Regions from separate parts of the Viridibacillus sp. FSL R5-0888 genome, predicted to be linked through region 1. Evidence: predicted binding sites of a transcription regulator. Region 1 holds the regulator's gene; the other holds the start of a gene.

Evidence for each region. Region 1 encodes Rex, which represses fermentation and respiration genes when NADH is low (regulators of the CRP and FNR family bind a similar motif). Its sites were predicted from a motif close to TTGTGAAATATTTCACAA; they were not measured.
Region 2: MKY02_RS10705 (anaerobic C4-dicarboxylate transporter family protein) is a predicted target of Rex. The motif match lies at 1,326-1,343, and genes of this name have one in related genera.

The regions. Positions count from the first base shown of each region.
Region 1 is NZ_JBBPAU010000001.1:374,714-384,271, reverse strand. Features, by position in the region: gene MKY02_RS02005 (DUF2268 domain-containing protein) at 1-496, shown strand, start outside; gene MKY02_RS02000 (class I SAM-dependent methyltransferase) at 537-1,241, opposite strand; gene groL (chaperonin GroEL) at 1,844-3,469, opposite strand; gene groES (co-chaperone GroES) at 3,507-3,791, opposite strand; gene MKY02_RS01985 (CPBP family intramembrane glutamic endopeptidase) at 3,978-4,688, shown strand; gene tatC (twin-arginine translocase subunit TatC) at 4,778-5,551, opposite strand; gene MKY02_RS01975 (twin-arginine translocase TatA/TatE family subunit) at 5,569-5,757, opposite strand; gene MKY02_RS01970 (redox-sensing transcriptional repressor Rex) at 5,839-6,477, opposite strand; gene MKY02_RS01965 (ABC-F family ATP-binding cassette domain-containing protein) at 6,604-8,544, shown strand; gene tsaD (tRNA (adenosine(37)-N6)-threonylcarbamoyltransferase complex transferase subunit TsaD) at 8,920-9,558, opposite strand, start outside.
Region 2 is NZ_JBBPAU010000001.1:2,147,555-2,157,112, reverse strand. Features, by position in the region: partial or broken gene MKY02_RS22010 (YjcZ family sporulation protein) at 454-525, shown strand; gene MKY02_RS10705 (anaerobic C4-dicarboxylate transporter family protein) at 1,417-2,730, shown strand; gene MKY02_RS10700 (hypothetical protein) at 3,032-3,445, shown strand; gene MKY02_RS10695 (hypothetical protein) at 3,883-4,329, shown strand; gene MKY02_RS10690 (hypothetical protein) at 4,423-4,857, opposite strand; gene MKY02_RS10685 (MFS transporter) at 4,950-6,158, opposite strand; gene parC (DNA topoisomerase IV subunit A) at 6,222-8,648, opposite strand; gene parE (DNA topoisomerase IV subunit B) at 8,645-9,558, opposite strand, start outside.

The sequences.
Region 1 (9,558 bases):
ACCAAGTAAAAACGGTGTGGCCTATAGTGGGGCATTATTTTTATTCGTATCTGTAGATCTTCCAATAACAGAACTAAAGGCTTTATTAGCCCATGAATATAACCATGTTTGTAGAATAAAACATTTAGATTTGGCTTCGAATAAAATTACGTTAAAAGATTCACTCATCATTGAAGGACTTGGAGAATATGCAGTAAAAGATTTGTATGGTGAAAAATGGATTGGTCCTTGGGTCAATCTCTACTCATTTGAAGATGCTTCTGCTATATGGAAACGACGTTTTATACCTTCTTTAAATGTTCAAGACATAAATAATCATTACCCTTTTTTATATGGTAAAGCTAGAGGACCACTGCCAAAATGGATTGGTTATCATCTAGGCTTTCAGATTGTTGATAGCTATCAAAAGAATCACGGTCCCTTTAAAAAGGGCGAGTTATATTATAAATCCTCTGATGAAATAATTGCCGGTTCCAAATTTGCAATTGATGAGTAACTTTAAGGATGCCATTTCAATTCTTTTTTTAAAAGTTATGTTAGAAATAGCATTTAAAAGCTCGATAGCCTATGAAATGACGATAATGATTTATTAATTCGTTATGCTCTTCCAATAAATCAAACAGCTCTTTTTTTATGTTATCCGATTGATTAATATCATCTACTTCACTTGGACTAAGTTCAGATGGTGTATCGATTATTTCAAGACGAGTAAATCCAGCTTGCTGTAACTTAGCCCGCCACTCATCTTCGCTTAAAATTTCTTTGATTCCATATAAATTGCATACTTTTCTCTGCAATTTTTCCGTCAGGTTCTGTTCAGCCGTCATTTCAAGAAGGATCAACCTGCCATCACTTTTCAACACCCTAGCAAGTTCATGTAACGTCTTTTCAATATTTGTGAACACGATAACAGATTCAGCAATGATGAAATCGAAGGAGTCATCCTCAAAATTCAAACATTCCGCGTTCCCTTCCATTACCTTAACTGTGGATGGATCATTCTTAAATCGTTCCACTGCTTTTGCTATCATAATTGGATGTTTATCTATTGCAGTCACTTGGCACTTAAATCTTTTCACCAAGAAAGCTGATGTCTGCCCTGTACCACAACCTACATCTAATACAGATTCACTTGGTTTAATATTTGCGTCTTTTAATATTGATTGGGTTAGATTAAACCCACCAGGATGTGCACCACCAATTCCAAAGTATGCTAATAAGTCTAAGTAAGCATTAGACACTGGATATCCCTCCTATTTTTTATAAAGTTATAGTATGCTTACTCTTTAGATATGTAGATGTATAGAGTAAGCCCTTAATGAAAATATTACTTCATAGTAAATAAATTTTGATACTTAAAAAGCAGCCTTGCAGTGATTGCAGGGCTGCTTTTATTATTATTAAAAGTTTATATAAGTAGCATATTTTCTCAAGGAAATATTTTTTCATTAATGTTCAATAGTGCACCAATGAATTTTCTCCTGTGTATTGCTGTAATAGGATATAACTCCGTCACCTTCAGATATATTTCCGTAAAATATATCTAATTTAATAATTTCACATGAATAACCATAAAAGATAAATCAGTATCAATCACTAATAGTAATTTACTATTTAACACTTTACAAAAAACCCCCTTATCAATTCACTTAAGAAATGATAAGGGGGTTTAACTTTAGATGAGTAGTCTAATGTTAGGGTCTTGCAAACACAAAGTTAGATAGTGCCTTGCGTTTTTTAGCGCAGTGAAAGCGTACGAGATGTCTTACCACATTGGTAAGGAACGTAACCTAAGTTCGCGACGTCCTGTCGCAACGGTTACGTGATTCGCATCGTGCGAACCCTACATCATACCGCCCATGCCGCCCATATCAGGCATTGCAGGAGCTGCTGCTTCTTTGATGTTTGCTACAACTGCTTCTGTAGTTAAGAATAGAGCTGCTACAGATGCTGCGTTTTGTAGTGCTGAACGAGTTACTTTAGTTGGATCTACGATACCAGCGTCGATCATGTTAACCCATTCGCCGTTTGCTGCGTTGAAACCAATGCCTTTTTCTTCGCGTTTTAGGCGGTCTACGATGATTGAACCTTCAAGACCTGCGTTGTTAGCGATTTGACGAACTGGTTCTTCAAGAGCACGAAGAACGATTTTAACACCTGTTGCTACGTCGCCTTCGTATGCATCTGCAACTTCAGCTACTTTGTTGTAGATGCTTACTAGTGCAACACCACCACCAGCTACAATACCTTCTTGTACTGCTGCGCGAGTTGAGTTTAGAGCATCTTCAATACGTAGTTTACGTTCTTTAAGTTCTGTTTCAGTTGCAGCACCAACTTTGATAACTGCTACACCACCAGCTAATTTAGCAAGGCGTTCTTGTAGTTTTTCTTTATCGAATTCAGAAGTAGATTCTTCGTATTGTGCACGAATTTGGCCTACGCGAGCTTCGATTGAACCGATTTCGCCAGCGCCTTCTACTACTGTAGTGTGGTCTTTAGTTACAACAACTTTCGCTGCGCGACCAAGCATATCGATTGAAGTTTGTTTAAGATCTAAACCGATATCTTCAGTGATTACTTGTCCACCAGTTAGGATTGCGATATCTTCTAATAGAGCTTTACGACGGTCACCGAATCCAGGAGCTTTAACTGCTACTGCATTGAATGTGCCACGAAGTTTGTTCACTACTAATGTAGCAAGTGCTTCGCCTTCTACGTCTTCAGCAATGATTAAAAGTGGTTTACCTTGTTGAACAACTTGTTCAAGTACTGGTAAAATTTCTTGGATGTTAGCGATTTTCTTGTCAGTGATTAAGATATATGGATTGTCTAGGACAGCTTCCATTTTATCTGTATCAGTAACCATGTAGTGAGATGCATAACCACGGTCGAATTGCATACCTTCTACTACATCAAGTTCAGTAGTGAAGCCTTTTGACTCTTCGATAGTGATAACGCCGTCGTTACCAACACGTTCCATAGCTTCTGCGATTAACTCGCCTACTTCTTCGTCAGCTGCAGAAATAGCCGCTACTTGAGCAATTGCTTCTTTGTTTTCAACTGGTTTAGAAATAGTTTGTAGTTCAGTAATAGCTGTAGCTACTGCTTTGTCGATACCTTTACGAATACCAACTGGGTTAGCACCAGCTGTAACGTTTTTCAATCCTTCACGGATCATTGCTTGCGCAAGAACTGTTGCAGTAGTAGTACCGTCACCAGCGATTTCGTTAGTTTTAGAAGCTACTTCAGATACAAGTTTTGCACCCATGTTTTCGTATGGATCTTCTAACTCGATTTCTTTTGCGATTGTTACACCATCGTTTGTGATTAGTGGTGAGCCAAAAGTTTTTTCTAAAACGACGTTACGTCCTTTAGGTCCTAATGTTACTTTAACAGCATCTGCTAATTTATCTACTCCGCGAAGCATTAAGCTGCGTGCTTCTTCACTAAATTTAATATCTTTTGCCATTGATGCGTACCCCCTGAATAGTTTTTAGTTTCAGTTATTAGCCGATAATAGCCAAAATATCGCTTTCGCGTAAAATTAAATATTCTTTACCTTCATATTTTACTTCAGTACCAGCGTATTGAGAGTAGATAACGCGGTCTCCTTCTTTTACGTTAAGTGGAACTGTTGTACCACTGTCAGTCAAGAAGCCAGTACCTACTGCGATAACGTTACCTTCCTGAGGTTTCTCTTTTGCAGAGTCTGGAAGAACGATGCCGAATGCTGTTTTTTCTTCTACTTCGACTAATTCGATAATAATGCGATCACCTAATGGTCTTAACAAGTGAAACAACCTCCTAGAAATGTTGAATTTATATTTTATTAGCACTCTTAAGTCATGAGTGCTAACACAATTCTTATAATAAAGAATTCCATCTTTTTTTGCAAGTAAGAAGCATAAATTATTTTGTTTTCGAAAGCGAGTATTCTACAATAGAGATAACACCTTTTTTAAGAGAGGATTTTAAATTTGAAATCAAAGAAAACCGCATTTTTTGTTTTGATTGTCTACATTATTATGCAACTGTCATCTATTCTTTTTTTGAAACCGCTTCTTAAGCTCATACAGAAAATGAATCCTGACCTTAGTTTAAACTCAGCTATTCTCATGACCCAAGGTTGGTGGATATTCATCAGCATGGGTACCGCTCTAATCGTTTCACTCATTCTCGTTAGGAGAGATAAAGGTTTTTGGCAAGTTTTTAAAGGTGAAAAGGCTTCTATTCCTATGTCAATCGGCTGGGGTATAATTGGCTTCTTCCTCGTATTCTTTGGCCAAACAGTCGGTGCCCTCATCGAACAAGGTCTAGGCATAAAAACTGGCTCAGAAAATACAGCTAATTTAATTGAAATTGCAGATGTGGCACCAGTAGCTATTATAGGTATTGTAGTGTTTGGACCGATTTTAGAGGAATTTATCTTCCGCCGTGTTATTTTCGGTTCAATTTTCCGAAAGACAAATTTCTTTATTGCTGCTGCAGTAAGTGCAATTGTCTTTGCCGTGATCCACTTCGACTTTTCACACATCATACTGTATGCGATTTCAGGCTTTATATTCGCGTTTTTATATCATAAGACACAACGCATTATTACATCGATTATTGCGCATATGATGCTAAATGGCTTTGTAACTTTAGTTCAACTTTATCAAGATGATCTTATGAAGTTTTTAGGACAGTAAGATTGCCGACCTACTCTTTTGTGGAGTAGGTTTTTTTATGTATTCCCTCATCTATTTTTAATTTTCCAAATAAAAAATCCTTCTACTGATTATTCATCAGTAGAAGGATTGTTTGCCAATTCAATTTGGCGTTGCTGTTCCGCTTTTAAATACTTGCGGTAGCCTACACGAGAAATAAGGATACTAATCTCATATAAAATACAAAGCGGTAATGTTACAAACATATGAGACATAATATCTGGTGGGGTAATGATAGCCGCAATGATTAGTAAGATAAAGTACGCGTATTTTCGTACTTTAGTCAACATCATTGGTGTGATTATACCTAAGCGTGTAAGGAATAAGACCACTATTGGCAATTGGAATATTACTCCGAATGGCAAGGTGATTTGCATTAAAAATTCGAAGTATTCATTGATTCCTATCGTTTGTTGCACATCTAATTCCACAGACATTTGCATCATAAACTTAATAATATAAGGGAACAATAGTTCATATGAGAACACGACGCCTCCCAAGAATAGTAATACACTGTATGGAATATAGCTTAGTGTTACTCTACGTTCTTTTTCATATAAACCTGGACTAATAAATGACCAAATCTGATACAAAATAACAGGCGATGTTATGACAACAGATAGAATGAAAATAACTTGGAAATAGACCTTTACTGGATCTGTTACTTTAAATGAATGCAATTGTAGTTGTTGTGCTTCTTCACTATTAAATTGTAAAAAGTGGATTAACGGTTCAGCTAAAAAGAAGCTACCGATAACACTAATAACAAAGAAAACGGCAACAATATATAGCCGTTTTCTTAATTCTTCTATATGTTCGATTATCGTTAGTTCATTATTGTTCATCCAACTAACATCCTAACTTATTTTTCTTCTTTTTTAACATCGACGACTTTTTTTGTATCCTCTTCGTCTTCTGCTAAACCTTTAGTAGCGTTTTTGAATTCGCGGAGAGTAGAACCCATTGCTTTTCCAAGCTCAGGTAATTTCTTCGGTCCGAAAATAAGTAGGGCTACAGTCCCTATGATAATAGCACTCCCTGGGCCAACCATAACAGACACCTCCTCATAATATCTTCTTATTTTAACTCATTTCGCTAAATTATGCTATTTTATAAATGTGAATATTTCGAGTTATTCTTCATCATTTCGCATGAAGTATATAAGCGTTTGTAACTCGATAGATAAGTCAATCGTATGCACCCGAATTGAATCCGGTACTGATATTCTAATCGGTGTGAAGTTTAATATACCTCTAACATTCATCTTCACTAAACGATCTGTCATCATCTGTGCAGAGCGTGATGGTACAGTTAAGATAGGAAGCTCTGCTCCGTACTCAACAAACTTGTCCTCTAACGCATCCGGATGATACACAGGTATACCACTTATCATTTTACCTTCTAGCGGAGCTTTTGTATCAAATGCAACAACAATTTTTGTATTATGATTCTTTTGAAAGTTATATTTCAAAAAGGCATTCCCTAAATTCCCTACCCCTATTAGTGCTACATTCATACGCTCATCTTGGTCTAATATATTTCTAAAAAACGCTAGCATTTTTTGGACATCGTAGCCGTAGCCCTTTTTGCCAAGCGCTCCAAAATGAGAAAAGTCTCTACGAATGGTCGCAGAATCAATTTTCATCGCTTCACTTAATTCCTTTGAAGAGACGCGTTCCTGCCCTGCTTTAGCGAAGTTTTGAATAAATCGATAATAGAGAGGAAGCCTTTTTGTCGTAGCTTGTGGAATTTTAGTTGTTTCGTGTTTCACACAGTTTCCTCCTGCAATCAATCCGAAATCGTTTCAATATTACATGACGATTGTTATCCTGTAAAGTTATCTCATTGCACCCAACTGCGCAATCCGATAAACTAAGATTGAACTGAGGTGTCTAAAATGATTGTTTTACAAGTCAATCAATTATATAAATCTTACATTGCGGATGAAATTTTAAGCGGCGTTAAGCTAGAAGTACAGCATCGAGATCGTGTTGCACTTGTTGGCCGTAACGGCGCTGGTAAATCTACATTACTGAAAATTATAGCGGGTCAGCTTTCTTATGATTCTGGTGATATCATTATGCCAAAAGATGTTCGCCTAGGATATTTAGAACAACATGCTGGTTTAGAATCTTCTCTAACTATATGGGAAGAAATGATGACTATTTTCGAACCGATAAAAAAACAAGAACAGCAGTTACGAAACTTAGAGCATAAAATGGCTGATCCTGCTGTTTATGAGGATGCAGAAACTTATGCTAAGGTAATGGCTGAGTACGATCAGTTACAGCATGACTTCAAAGAGCAAGGTGGCTATCAATACGAAGCCGATACACGCTCCGTTTTGCATGGTATGCAATTCTATCCAGCTGATTATGACAAGTATATTTCTGCCCTTTCTGGTGGGCAACGTACCCGTCTTGCCCTTGCAAAGCTTCTTTTAACTAAGCCTGATTTGTTAATCTTGGATGAACCTACAAACCATCTAGATATTGAAACATTAAGCTGGCTTGAAAACTATTTAAAAAATTATGACGGCGCTATTTTAATCGTATCACATGACCGCTATTTCTTGGACCAAGTTGTATCTATTGTTTACGAAGTTTCTCGTCATCATGTCACAAAGTTCACAGGTAACTATAGTCGCTACTTAGATGAGAAGGCGAAAAACTATGAACGTGATATGAAACTATTCGAAAAGCAACAAGATGAAAAGGCAAAATTAGAAGTCTTTATCCAAAAAAATATCGCTCGTGCTTCAACGACGAAAATGGCACAAAGCCGACGTAAAGTGTTAGAGAAGACTGATTGGATGGATTCACCTGATGGCGATGAGAAATCAGCGACATTTACCTTTGGCATCGACCGACAAAGTGGTAATGATGTACTGGCAGTAAATGATGTAGCAATAGGCTATGATGGGAAATTAGTATCTCAACATATTAATATGCGTATTTTCCGCGAAGATCGCATTGCCCTTGTTGGACCAAATGGTGTTGGTAAATCTACACTACTAAAAACCATTGTAAAGGACAAACCTGTCATTGCGGGAGACATTCATTATGGTACGAATATTCAAATCGGTTATTATGACCAGGAGCAAGCGAAGCTTACAAGCAACAAAACTGTTTTAAAAGAGCTTTGGGATGAATGGCCATTAATGAACGAAAAAGACATTCGCACAGTGCTAGGTCGCTTCCTATTCTCTGGTGATGACGTCAGTAAAATCGTACAAGATTTATCGGGTGGGGAAAAAGCACGTCTTGCACTCGCGAAACTGATGCTTCAAAAATGTAATTTCCTTATTCTTGATGAACCGACGAACCATTTAGACTTAGATAGTAAGGAAATATTGGAAAATGCGCTCATCGATTATCCAGGCACTTTACTATTTGTTTCCCACGACCGTTATTTCATTAATCGTATTGCTACAAAAGTTATTGATTTATCGGCTGATGGTAGCTTTGAATATTTAGGTGATTATGATTATTTTGTAGAGAAGAAAAAAGAGCTTGAAGAATTAGCAGCTGAAAAACTTGCAGCAATACCTCTTCCAAAAGAGCAAGCTCCAGAAAAAGTGACGACAAATGGAAAAATCGATAAGGAAGCTAAAAAGAAGGAACGTCAAATTCGTCGACGAATTGAAGAGATTGAAGATAGTATGGCAAACTATCAAGAGCAAATCCGTTTCATAGAGGAGCAACTGTGCGATCCAGAAATCTTCCCTGATCACGAAAAAGTAATGGCCCTTCAACATCAACTTGATGAAACCAAAGAAGAGCATGAAACAGCTGAGATGGAATGGCTTGAACTAAACGAACAACTTGAAATGTTTTAAAAGAAAACCGCGTGTCGATGAGCACGCGGTTTTTGTCGTATAAGAACAATTCATGTCCCATATATAGGTCAAGAAGAAATTTTACGTATTTTTTCTCCACAGGGTTATACACATTATAACTCCTTTATTCCCAGTATATTAACATAGTTATACACATTATCCACAACGTAAATTTATTTTACACACATTTAGTTGTGTAAAAGACAATACCATATGTTGAAAACACACATATTATCCACAACTTATCCACAGATTGTGCATAAGTACGAATGTTCGTATTTTTCATCCCTTGTTCCCATTTTATGAAAAAAAGATCACTTTCTGACGAAAGTAATCTTTTCTCATACACAATTTAGTTTTAGTAAATAAGTGATATTATTTATGCCAAGATACTAATTCCATACCTGGGCGTCCATTCATTCCCATATCGCTACGCTTTCCAGCTTCAAACATAAATGTACCAGCAGCAGCAATCATTGCCGCATTATCTGTGCACAATTTAAGTGGTGGCACATAAAAAGGAATACCTTCATTAGCAAATGTTTCTTCTAGTGATTTACGCAGACCTTTATTAGCTGAAACACCACCAGCTGCAATTACTTGTTTCACATTGAACTGTCGCGCTGCACGTAATGTTTTCGCTGTTAACACTTCTACAACACTATCTTGGAAACCTTTAGCAACATGTAATGGATTTACTTCGATGCCTCGTTGCTCGGCATTATGCTTATAGTTAATCACTGCAGATTTTAAACCACTAAAGCTGAAATCATATGAATCCTCTTCCAACCAAACTCGGGGAAATTTAACTGCTTCATCACTCTCATGCGCCATACGGTCAATATGCGGACCACCTGGATATTGAATATTCAATACGCGAGCTACCTTATCATAAGCTTCACCAGCAGCATCATCACGAGTTTCTCCAATCAATTCAAATGAGCCATGTTCCTTCATGAAAACAAGTTCTGTATGTCCACCAGATACCACTAGAGCAAGTAAAGGAAATTCCAT
Region 2 (9,558 bases), 1.8 Mb from region 1:
CACACCCAATATTTATGTGTGAAAAATTATGCTTTAGCTTCTATTCAGATTATCTAATAATGGATAAAAGTCTTCAACATTGTCAATGATTTTTCTAAAATCAAATAGTCTCCAAAACCGCTTTAGATAGCTATCACTCAATGTAATAGTAGTGTAAAGCTAATTTATCCTCAAATCTCCTGGTTTGTTGTCTTCGGTGACCTTTTTCTGCAAAGTGTTCAGTAATCTTTTTTATATAGATTCATAAATTTCTACTTCAAATGGATTTCATGCAGCTCCACACCAACCAAAATCTTTCACAAACTAGGTAACACGTTTATTTATTTTTTTCAAATGAATGATTGATTAGATGAATACCTTATATCCTTTATATAACTAAACATATTCTAGATTATAGAAAGGAGGGAATTTATTATGGGAAATCAAAACTATAATGACTATGGTAGACGTAACAATTCTTCATTCGCTTTAATCGTTGTCCTATTTATTCTTCTAATTATTGTTGGCGTTAGCTTCATACATTAACTCAAAGCCTCTTTTACTAGCTAACCCATGATAGTAATTGTAAAGTTAAGGTAATTTCGCCTTACACATCCCTTTTTTCTGACATCGAGGGTCACTTGCCAACGAGTGACCCTTTTAATCGTTTCTTTCCACATATACATATTAGTTCACAATTTACTGAGCATTTCATTTCAGATATTCATTCAATATAGTGTTGAAATTTAAAATTCTACTATGGTAAATCTATTTAAAATAGTCTTCTACTCCTTCTTCTTTAACTAACCTGTCCCTTTTGTTAAGTAAGAAAAAAGAACTGTCTGAACGCTCAAAGATCTTCTACTAAAGCACCCGTACATTCTTTCACAAAGTTTATTGATTTAGCAAAATTAAACAGTTCATATATTACAAAAATGCTACCCCGTTAGTACATCTTTCATTTTGGAAATATGAAAGAATAATCCATACAATAAAAGAAAATCCCCCTGATCAAAGATATTTAATCCAATATGAAATTGGCCAAAACCTATTCCTTCTATTTCCCCGAAGGAATAGGTTTAAGTATTTTTAACCAAACTAGAAAAAATCGGTGTGCCAAGGCTAATAGTTAAAATAATGTCTAACGGCTAAATCTTTTCCCAACAATTGAAACCGATATGACTAACAATATGTATATTAAGAATTTATCTTTCATAAATTTCATCCCTTTTGAATCCTAAAGCACCCTTCTCTCTAATCGTTTACAACGGATATCCTACAATTTCATTCATGAAAAACTAAAAGTTCTATGTTCTATTCATGGCTATTATTAATAAAATGTCTATTTGTGAATCATTCGACAAAGAATGTAAACAAGGTTTACATATCAAAAACTTATCGTTATAAAATGACCATTCGTAATTGGAGGAAACTGATATGTTCTGGATACAATTTTTGATTTTGTTAATCTGCATCTTTATAGGTGCTAGGATAGGTGGACTTGGTCTTGGAGTAATGGGTGGTGTTGGATTAGCAATCTTTGTATTTCTTTTCGGCCTAGAACCTACTTCCGCACCTATTGATGTTATGCTGATGATTTTATCAGTAATTACTGCTGCAGGAGCTCTTCAAGCCGCAGGTGGTATGGAATATCTCGTTCATATTGCGGAGAAAGCATTAAGAAAAAATCCTAAATGGATTACATTCATCGCTCCTATCGTTACTTACGTTTTTACTTTTTGTGCAGGAACTGGACACGTTGCATACTCCGTTTTACCTGTTATTGCCGAAGTAGCCCGAGAATCAGGTGTTCGTCCTGAAAGACCAATGTCAATCGCAGTAATAGCATCACAGCAAGCAATTACAGCCAGTCCTATTTCAGCAGCGACTGTAGCATTATTAGCTTTATTAGCTGATTTCGAAATTACTTTACTAGATATTTTAATGATCTCTATACCTTCTACTTTTATCGGTTGTATGATAGCTGCTTTTGTTGTTAGTAGAAAAGGTAAAGAGCTACCAGAAGATCCGATTTATTTGAAACGCTTAGAAGAAGGCTTAGCTCCAATTAAACAAGATAAAAAAGCATTCTTTCCAACTAATGCTTCAAAACTTTCTGTTGTATTATTCTTACTTGCCGCAGTATTAATCGTTGCTCTAGGTTCATTTGAAAAATTACGTCCAGGTTGGGATATTGACGGCGTATTTACACCTATGTCTATGCCTGTTACCATTGAAATCGTTATGCTGACAATTGCTGCTTTAATCATTATTTGTTGTAAAGCAAATGTTGACGAAATTGTTTCTGGTAGTGTGTTTAAAGCCGGAGCTTCAGCAGTAGTAGCTATTTTCGGTATCGCTTGGATGGGTGACACATTCTTCAATGGTAATGCTGAACTTATTAACAGTTCGATTTCTGGCCTAGTCACAGCAGCTCCATGGTTATTTGCTATTGCATTATTTGTACTTTCTATTTTACTATACAGCCAAGCAGCAACGGTTCGAACACTAATACCTCTTGGTGTAACGCTTGGTATTAATCCAGCATTATTAATTGCCATTTTCCCAGCTGTTAATGGTTACTTCTTCATTCCAAACTATCCGACAGTAGTGGCAGCCATAAACTTTGACCGTACCGGAACAACTCGAATCGGAAAATATATTCTAAACCATAGCTTTATGCTCCCTGGTTTAGTTTCAACAATCTCTGCCGTTGTAATTGGTATATTACTAAGTTCTGTTTTACTCTAGATACTTTATTTAAAATGTAGCTTTTTATTCTTTGAGCGATTCAAGAAGGACTATTTCATTTTCCTTTTAAGAATATGTGCTAATGAATTACTCGGAGTTACATCAACTTCGAGTAATTCTTTATATAAGTATATCTATTCAGCAATTTGCCCAATTAATAGAATAAGAATTTGAATAAACTCTATATTGGTTAAAACAAATTAATTAAGCTAGAACAAGTTTTTTTATTTCCCCTTAAAGAGTGATAGGGTTTTGTTTTTAGAATTAAGGGGAATAAATCAACAGGAGATGAAAAAAAATAATGAACAAAACGATTATTACTTTAATTGCTGTTGCAATCATGTTAACGGCTTGTAACAGTAAAGGAGAAGATAAAAACAATAACGAGGTTACAGAAAAAAATGAGCAACTCTCGCAAACTGAGGGAGGACAAGAAGTTCGACAAGAAAATGATCAAAATCAATCTAATGAAAGTTCAAATCATGAGGAATGGACTTCATTACCTGAATATAATAATATTATTGAGCAAATTGATAATAAAGAATTTAACTTTCAAACTATAACAGATAACGAAGGTAAACGCGTTCTTCTTCTTATAGATAAAAACGGTGTAGAACAATACAAATCCATATATATCAAATACACCAATCGACTTAAAATAATTAAAATAAATGGAGAAGGACTAATTTTTAATGAAATTATAGAAGGAAAATAGATAATCCCCAAATAAACACCTAAATTTTCAACCCCGCCCTAATTTAGAACGGGGTTAATCTTGTTAGAACTATTAAGTTTTATCACTACATACTACGTGTTTTAAAATAAGGCTTAATATATTTTTTTATCAATATGATAATGAAGCCAAATAATATGGTTATTCAATAAACAAGATGCCTAAAAAGACTAGTGGGGAATCCAAAAGCAAATACCTCATCCTATTGAACAACAGGGGCATATTCGTTTGATATATCAGGCTTGTAGAATTTTGTTTTAATGTATCCCCATCCAAAGGTACTGATGAAAAATAGGATATGTATTAACAGTGAACAATAAAATGCCTATAAGAATTCCGTATATATTTTAAAATGGAAATTAAAGGTTTATATGAATCAGAAGAGAATATAATTATCAAATGAGGGAGGTGGAATATTAGTGCTAAAAAAGAGTTTGATTATAACCTTTGTTATATTCACTATCTTATCAATTATTGGCTGTAATAAGAAGGACGTTTGGAAAGAAAGTTCTTTATTTGAATCTGGTGGATATACGATGATTGGTGAAAAAGGAAAACTTGGCTTTATATACGATGATAGTGAAGTAGTTAAGTTTTATCCAGATAAAACTCAAAAGTATATGTGGCATTTTTGGGGAACGAAAGAAGAGCTAGAACGTCCATTAAAAGTATTAGCTACCCATGAAGATGGTGGTGATCCAATTGTATTAATTGGGGGCAAAAATACTGTAAAACCACATAACGGTGCTGATATGAGTATGCCATCGAATATGTCGCTACCGGAAAGTGGTATGTGGAAAATGGATGCTTATTTTGATGACAACTTGTTTGGTACTGTCTATGTAAAGGTGCACGAAAAGAAATAAATGATTAAAACTATATTATTGAACGTAATTTGAATATAAAAAAGCATTTCAACAGAAATGCTTTTTTTAATACCCTCATTCAAACTTACATTATTATTCAGTCATTACAGTGTTTCTATTAATAGATAAACCATTTAATTGTTCAACGGGTACACCAGTTTCAGTGTAGCTTCTAACATGTTTCCAACCATTGTTTTTAAAGCGGAAAGTTTCAAAAAACAGATTAGCTGGTAGAGGACTTTGACCTTCAAGTAGAATCGTTGCAGATAGTATGGCCATGCATTCATCTCTACCTAAAGGAACTATGCCTATTTCTCTAACGTCCCATTTTGCTTCCTTACTTTTCACAAAATTAAACCCTTGAGCCCAACCTTCTAATGATTCACCATATCCATAATCGACTATCCCATTTTGCGTAACCTCTCGTGCTTGATAGTCTTTGGAAATGAGTGCTTTCATCTCTTCAAATGAGCATGTTCTCCAAATCTCTAAATAGCTATCTAAAAACTGTCTAAATGTTTGGCTCAAAGTAATCCTCCTTACAGATTGTAGTCTTCTTCAAGAATTCTATGAATAAAGAAAAAATCCTTTTTAATAAAGAGAATTAATTTATATTTTAGTTATATTTGCTCCGCTTCAATCTGAACCCCAACACGTTTCATCTGTAACCAATAATAGGTCGTTACCAGTACGCTGATAGCGCCAAATACCAGCACCATGAATTGTAGGCCAATAAAATCTAGTAAAGCACCTGTGGACAATAAGACTATTTGAAACATAATTCGATCTAGCATATTTCTGAAAGAAAAGAAGCGTCCATGGTATTCTTTCGGTACTTGTTTTTGAAATATCGTCATTACTGTTGGGAAGAAACAACCTAAAGAGAATCCGAAGAGCGCAAATGTTATTAATGTCAGGAACGAACTTCCTGCAAAATACAACAGCATTTCCCCACTTCCAATGACAATGAGACAAACAAATAAGATTCGCTCTATCCTCCATTTCTCCCCAATATATTTGATAGCAAAGGAACCAACCATAAAGGAAATGCCCTCTACAGTATAAATCATCCCTTTAATCATCGCAGAATCTTGAAATTCACTTATCTTAATGACTAATAAATTAAATGAACCTAAAAATAAGAGAGGTATAAACGATAAAATAAACGTCATTTTCACACCCAGATTTGCTTGAAGCATTGGGAATACTTCTTTAAAGCCACTTCCCTTTTTAGTACTTTCCTCGGGTTGAGCGGTGCTTTGAGGTTTCTCTTCTGGGATTTTTAACATAAAAGTAAACAAGAGCAATGCAATATACGCGACGAATGAGAGCAAATAAAGTGTACCTATAGCCGAATATACTAATATCAAACCGGCTAAGGCGGTCCCTGCAACACGAGCAACTGTAGAAACATTCATATCCCAACCATTTAATTGCAATAAATCCTTTTCACCTACAATTAAAGGCAAAGTAGCTTGAAGTGCTGGAAAATAAAAAGATGCAGAAATTTGTAAAAGTACTAAGAAAACAACCATCCACCAAATAGATCCTGTCGCTAATGCTATAAACATAAAGACAACACTTACAACACGCCCAACACTAGAGTAAATTAACACAGTTTTTTTACGGGATTGATCGATTATACGTCCAGCTAATGGCCCCATCATCACTCCAGCTAGTAAACCACTTGATAGAATAAGTGACTTAACAAAGTCAGAAGGCACCTTTTCTTGCATGAACTCTAGATTACCGATTATGCTCGCCCATAATCCAAGTCCTGCAATTAATTCACCAATTAAAACAATCCAAACATTCCGATTTTTCCACATATTCTTCTCCTTAAAAAGAAAGGAGCTACTATGAGCTCCTTTCTTCCTGTAATGTTACATATATTATTTTGTAGGCTTCATTTTCACAACTCTTGTAAGTTCACCGTCAGTATCAATATCAACTACAAATGAACCATTTGAGTAACGGTCTGCATTACGATAATTATCTTCATGTACTTGCTCTTGAACACCTTTTTCAGTTTCTAAAAGTAACACATCACCTTTATGAACATAAATGACTGTAAAGACACGGTGAGGATTCTTTTTCAACTCACGAACTGTTACGACTCCGCGTTTTGGACGACCGCTCACTTCTATTTCAGAGACATCCATTTTCTTCACTGCACCACGATGTGTAACAAGCATTAAATCACCTTTATCATTTTCAGGGAGTATATTTGCAGCTACAATGTAATCTTCTTCTTTTAAGTTAATGGCTTTAACACCAGCTGTTTTAACACCTGTAACGGGTACATCTTCCATTGGGAATCGAACGGAATAACTGAAATGAGTAGTCAAGATGACTTCATCCGTAATCGTTACGAGATCCGCATAAATTACTTCGTCACCTTTTTTCACGTTCATTGTTTTAATTGGTTTTGAATAACGCTGAACTACATATTCATTCAGTGGTGAGCGTTTAATTTGGCCACCTTTAGTGATTGTCATAACAAATACATCCTGGTCAAATGTTTCTACCCCGCGTGCATTGATGATTACTTCATCCGAATCAATTGGCACAATACTTGAGATGTGCTGACCTAAGTCTTTCCAACGAATATCCGGTAGCTCATGTACAGGTTGATAAATATAATGTCCTTTGCTAGTAAATAGCAATAGATGCTGTTGCGTATTAATTTGGGATTCGTACAATAGATGATCGGAATCCTTCATCGCAAAGTCTTTACCATTCGAAGCATTGTAAGAACGTTGACTAGTACGTTTAACATAACCATCTTTAGTAACTGTCACCACAACATCTTCACTTGGAATTAAAACTTCTAAATTCAGTTTTATTTCTTCAATTTCAGCTTCAATAATTGAGCGACGTGGTTCAGCAAAACGTTTACGCACATCTTGTAATTCTTTCCTAATTACACTAATTAGTTTTGCTTCGCTTTCTAAAATACTTTGTAATTCAGCAATTTTCGCTTTAAGTTCTTCTTCTTCTTCACGTAATTCCGTAATATCGGTATTAGTTAAACGATATAGCTGTAATGAAACAATTGCTTCAGCTTGAATTTCAGTGAATTCGAATTTTAACATCAAGTTGTTTTTAGCATCTCTTTTATCTTTTGACTGACGGATTGTATGAATAACTTCATCCAAAATCGATAATGCCTTCATCAATCCTTCTACGATATGTAGGCGATCTTTCGCTTTTTTCAAGTCAAATTGAGAACGTCTTGTTACTACTTCTTTCTGATGATCGATATATGCATCTAATAGTAATGGCAATGTCATCATCGTTGGACGACGTTTATAAATCGCAATCATATTAAAGTTGTAAGTAATTTGAAGGTCTGTGTTTTTATATAAATATTGCAGAATTGGTTTTCCGGGTACTTCTTTTTTTAGTTCAATGACCATCCGTAAACCTGTACGGTCTGATTCATCACGTACTTCTGCAATTCCTTCAAGTCTTTTATCTAAACGCATTTCATCAATTTTCTTGACTAAGTTTGCTTTATTAACGTCATATGGTATTTCAGTAACAACGATTTGCTCCTTGCCGCCTTTAAGCTCTTCAATTTCCGCTTTTGCACGAACAATAATTTTCCCTCTACCTGTTTCATATGCTTTTTTGATACCTTCCACACCTTGGATAATACCGCCGGTTGGAAAATCTGGACCTTTGATAACGGTCATAAGCTCATCTACAGTCGCAATTGGGTTTTTCAATCGCATTAAAACAGCGTCTAATACTTCGTGTAATGCATGTGGAGGAATATCCGTTGCGTAACCTGCGGAAATACCAGTAGAGCCGTTAACAAGTAGATTTGGGAATCTAGCAGGTAATACAGTAGGCTCCATATCTTGGTCATCAAAGTTTGGTACAAGATCCACTGTCTCTTTCTGAATATCACGAAGCATTTCAGCTGCAATAGCAGATAGACGCGCTTCTGTATAACGCATTGCTGCCGCTGAATCTCCGTCGACTGAACCGTTATTACCATGCATTTCAATTAGCATATGACGCGCTTTCCAGTCTTGACTCATACGTACCATAGCTTCATAAACTGAACTATCACCATGTGGGTGGTAGTTACCAATTACGTTACCGACTGTTTTTGCTGATTTACGGAAGGGTTTATCATGTGTATTACCTCCCATAAACATTGCATATAATATACGGCGTTGTACGGGTTTTAAACCGTCACGAGCATCTGGTAAGGCACGATCTTGAATAATGTACTTACTGTATCGACCAAACCGATCGCCGATGACTTCTTCTAGTGGTAAATCTTGATAACTTTCGGTCTGTGTCATACTAAGTCCTCCTCATTTTGAATGAATTCATTATCAAGAATATTGGAGTCGTCTTCTAGACCAAAATCAACGTTAGATTCTATCCATTTACGACGTGGCTCTACTTTATCGCCCATAAGTGTTGTAACACGGCGTTCAGCTCGCGCACCATCGTCGATTTTAACACGGATTAATGTTCTTGTTTCTGGATTCATTGTTGTATCCCATAATTGGTCGGCATTCATCTCACCGAGACCTTTATAGCGTTGTAAAATATAGCCTTTGCCAATTTTATCAATCGCTTGTTGTAAATCTTTTTCAGTCCAAGCATATTCCAATACTTCTTTTTTACCTACCCCTTTTGAAACTTTATAAAGTGGAGGTAGTGCAATATATACTTTACCCGCTTCAATTAACGGTTTCATATAGCGATAAAAGAATGTCAATAATAGGACTTGGATATGTGCTCCATCTGTATCGGCATCGGTCATGATGATGACTTTATCGTATGCAGCATCATCAATAGTGAAGTCAGCTCCTACTCCTGCACCAACTGCATGAATAATCGTAGCGATTTCTTCATTTTTTAAGATATCTTGTAATTTTGCTTTTTCGGTGTTGATGACTTTACCACGCAGTGGCAAAATCGCTTGGAATGTACGGTCACGGCCTTGTTTTGCTGAACCGCCCGCAGAATCACCTTCGACAAGATATAATTCGTTTTTAGCAGCGTTACGAGATTGTGCTGGAGTTAGCTTTCCAGACAATAATGCACTAGATTTTTTGTTTTTCTTACCGTTACGTGCGTCTTCACGTGCTTTACGCGCTGCTTCACGTACCTGTTGCGCACGTATTGCTTTACGTACAAGGGAAGCACTTAGTTCAGCGTTTTCCTCTAACACATAAAGTAATTTCTCAGACACAACTGAAT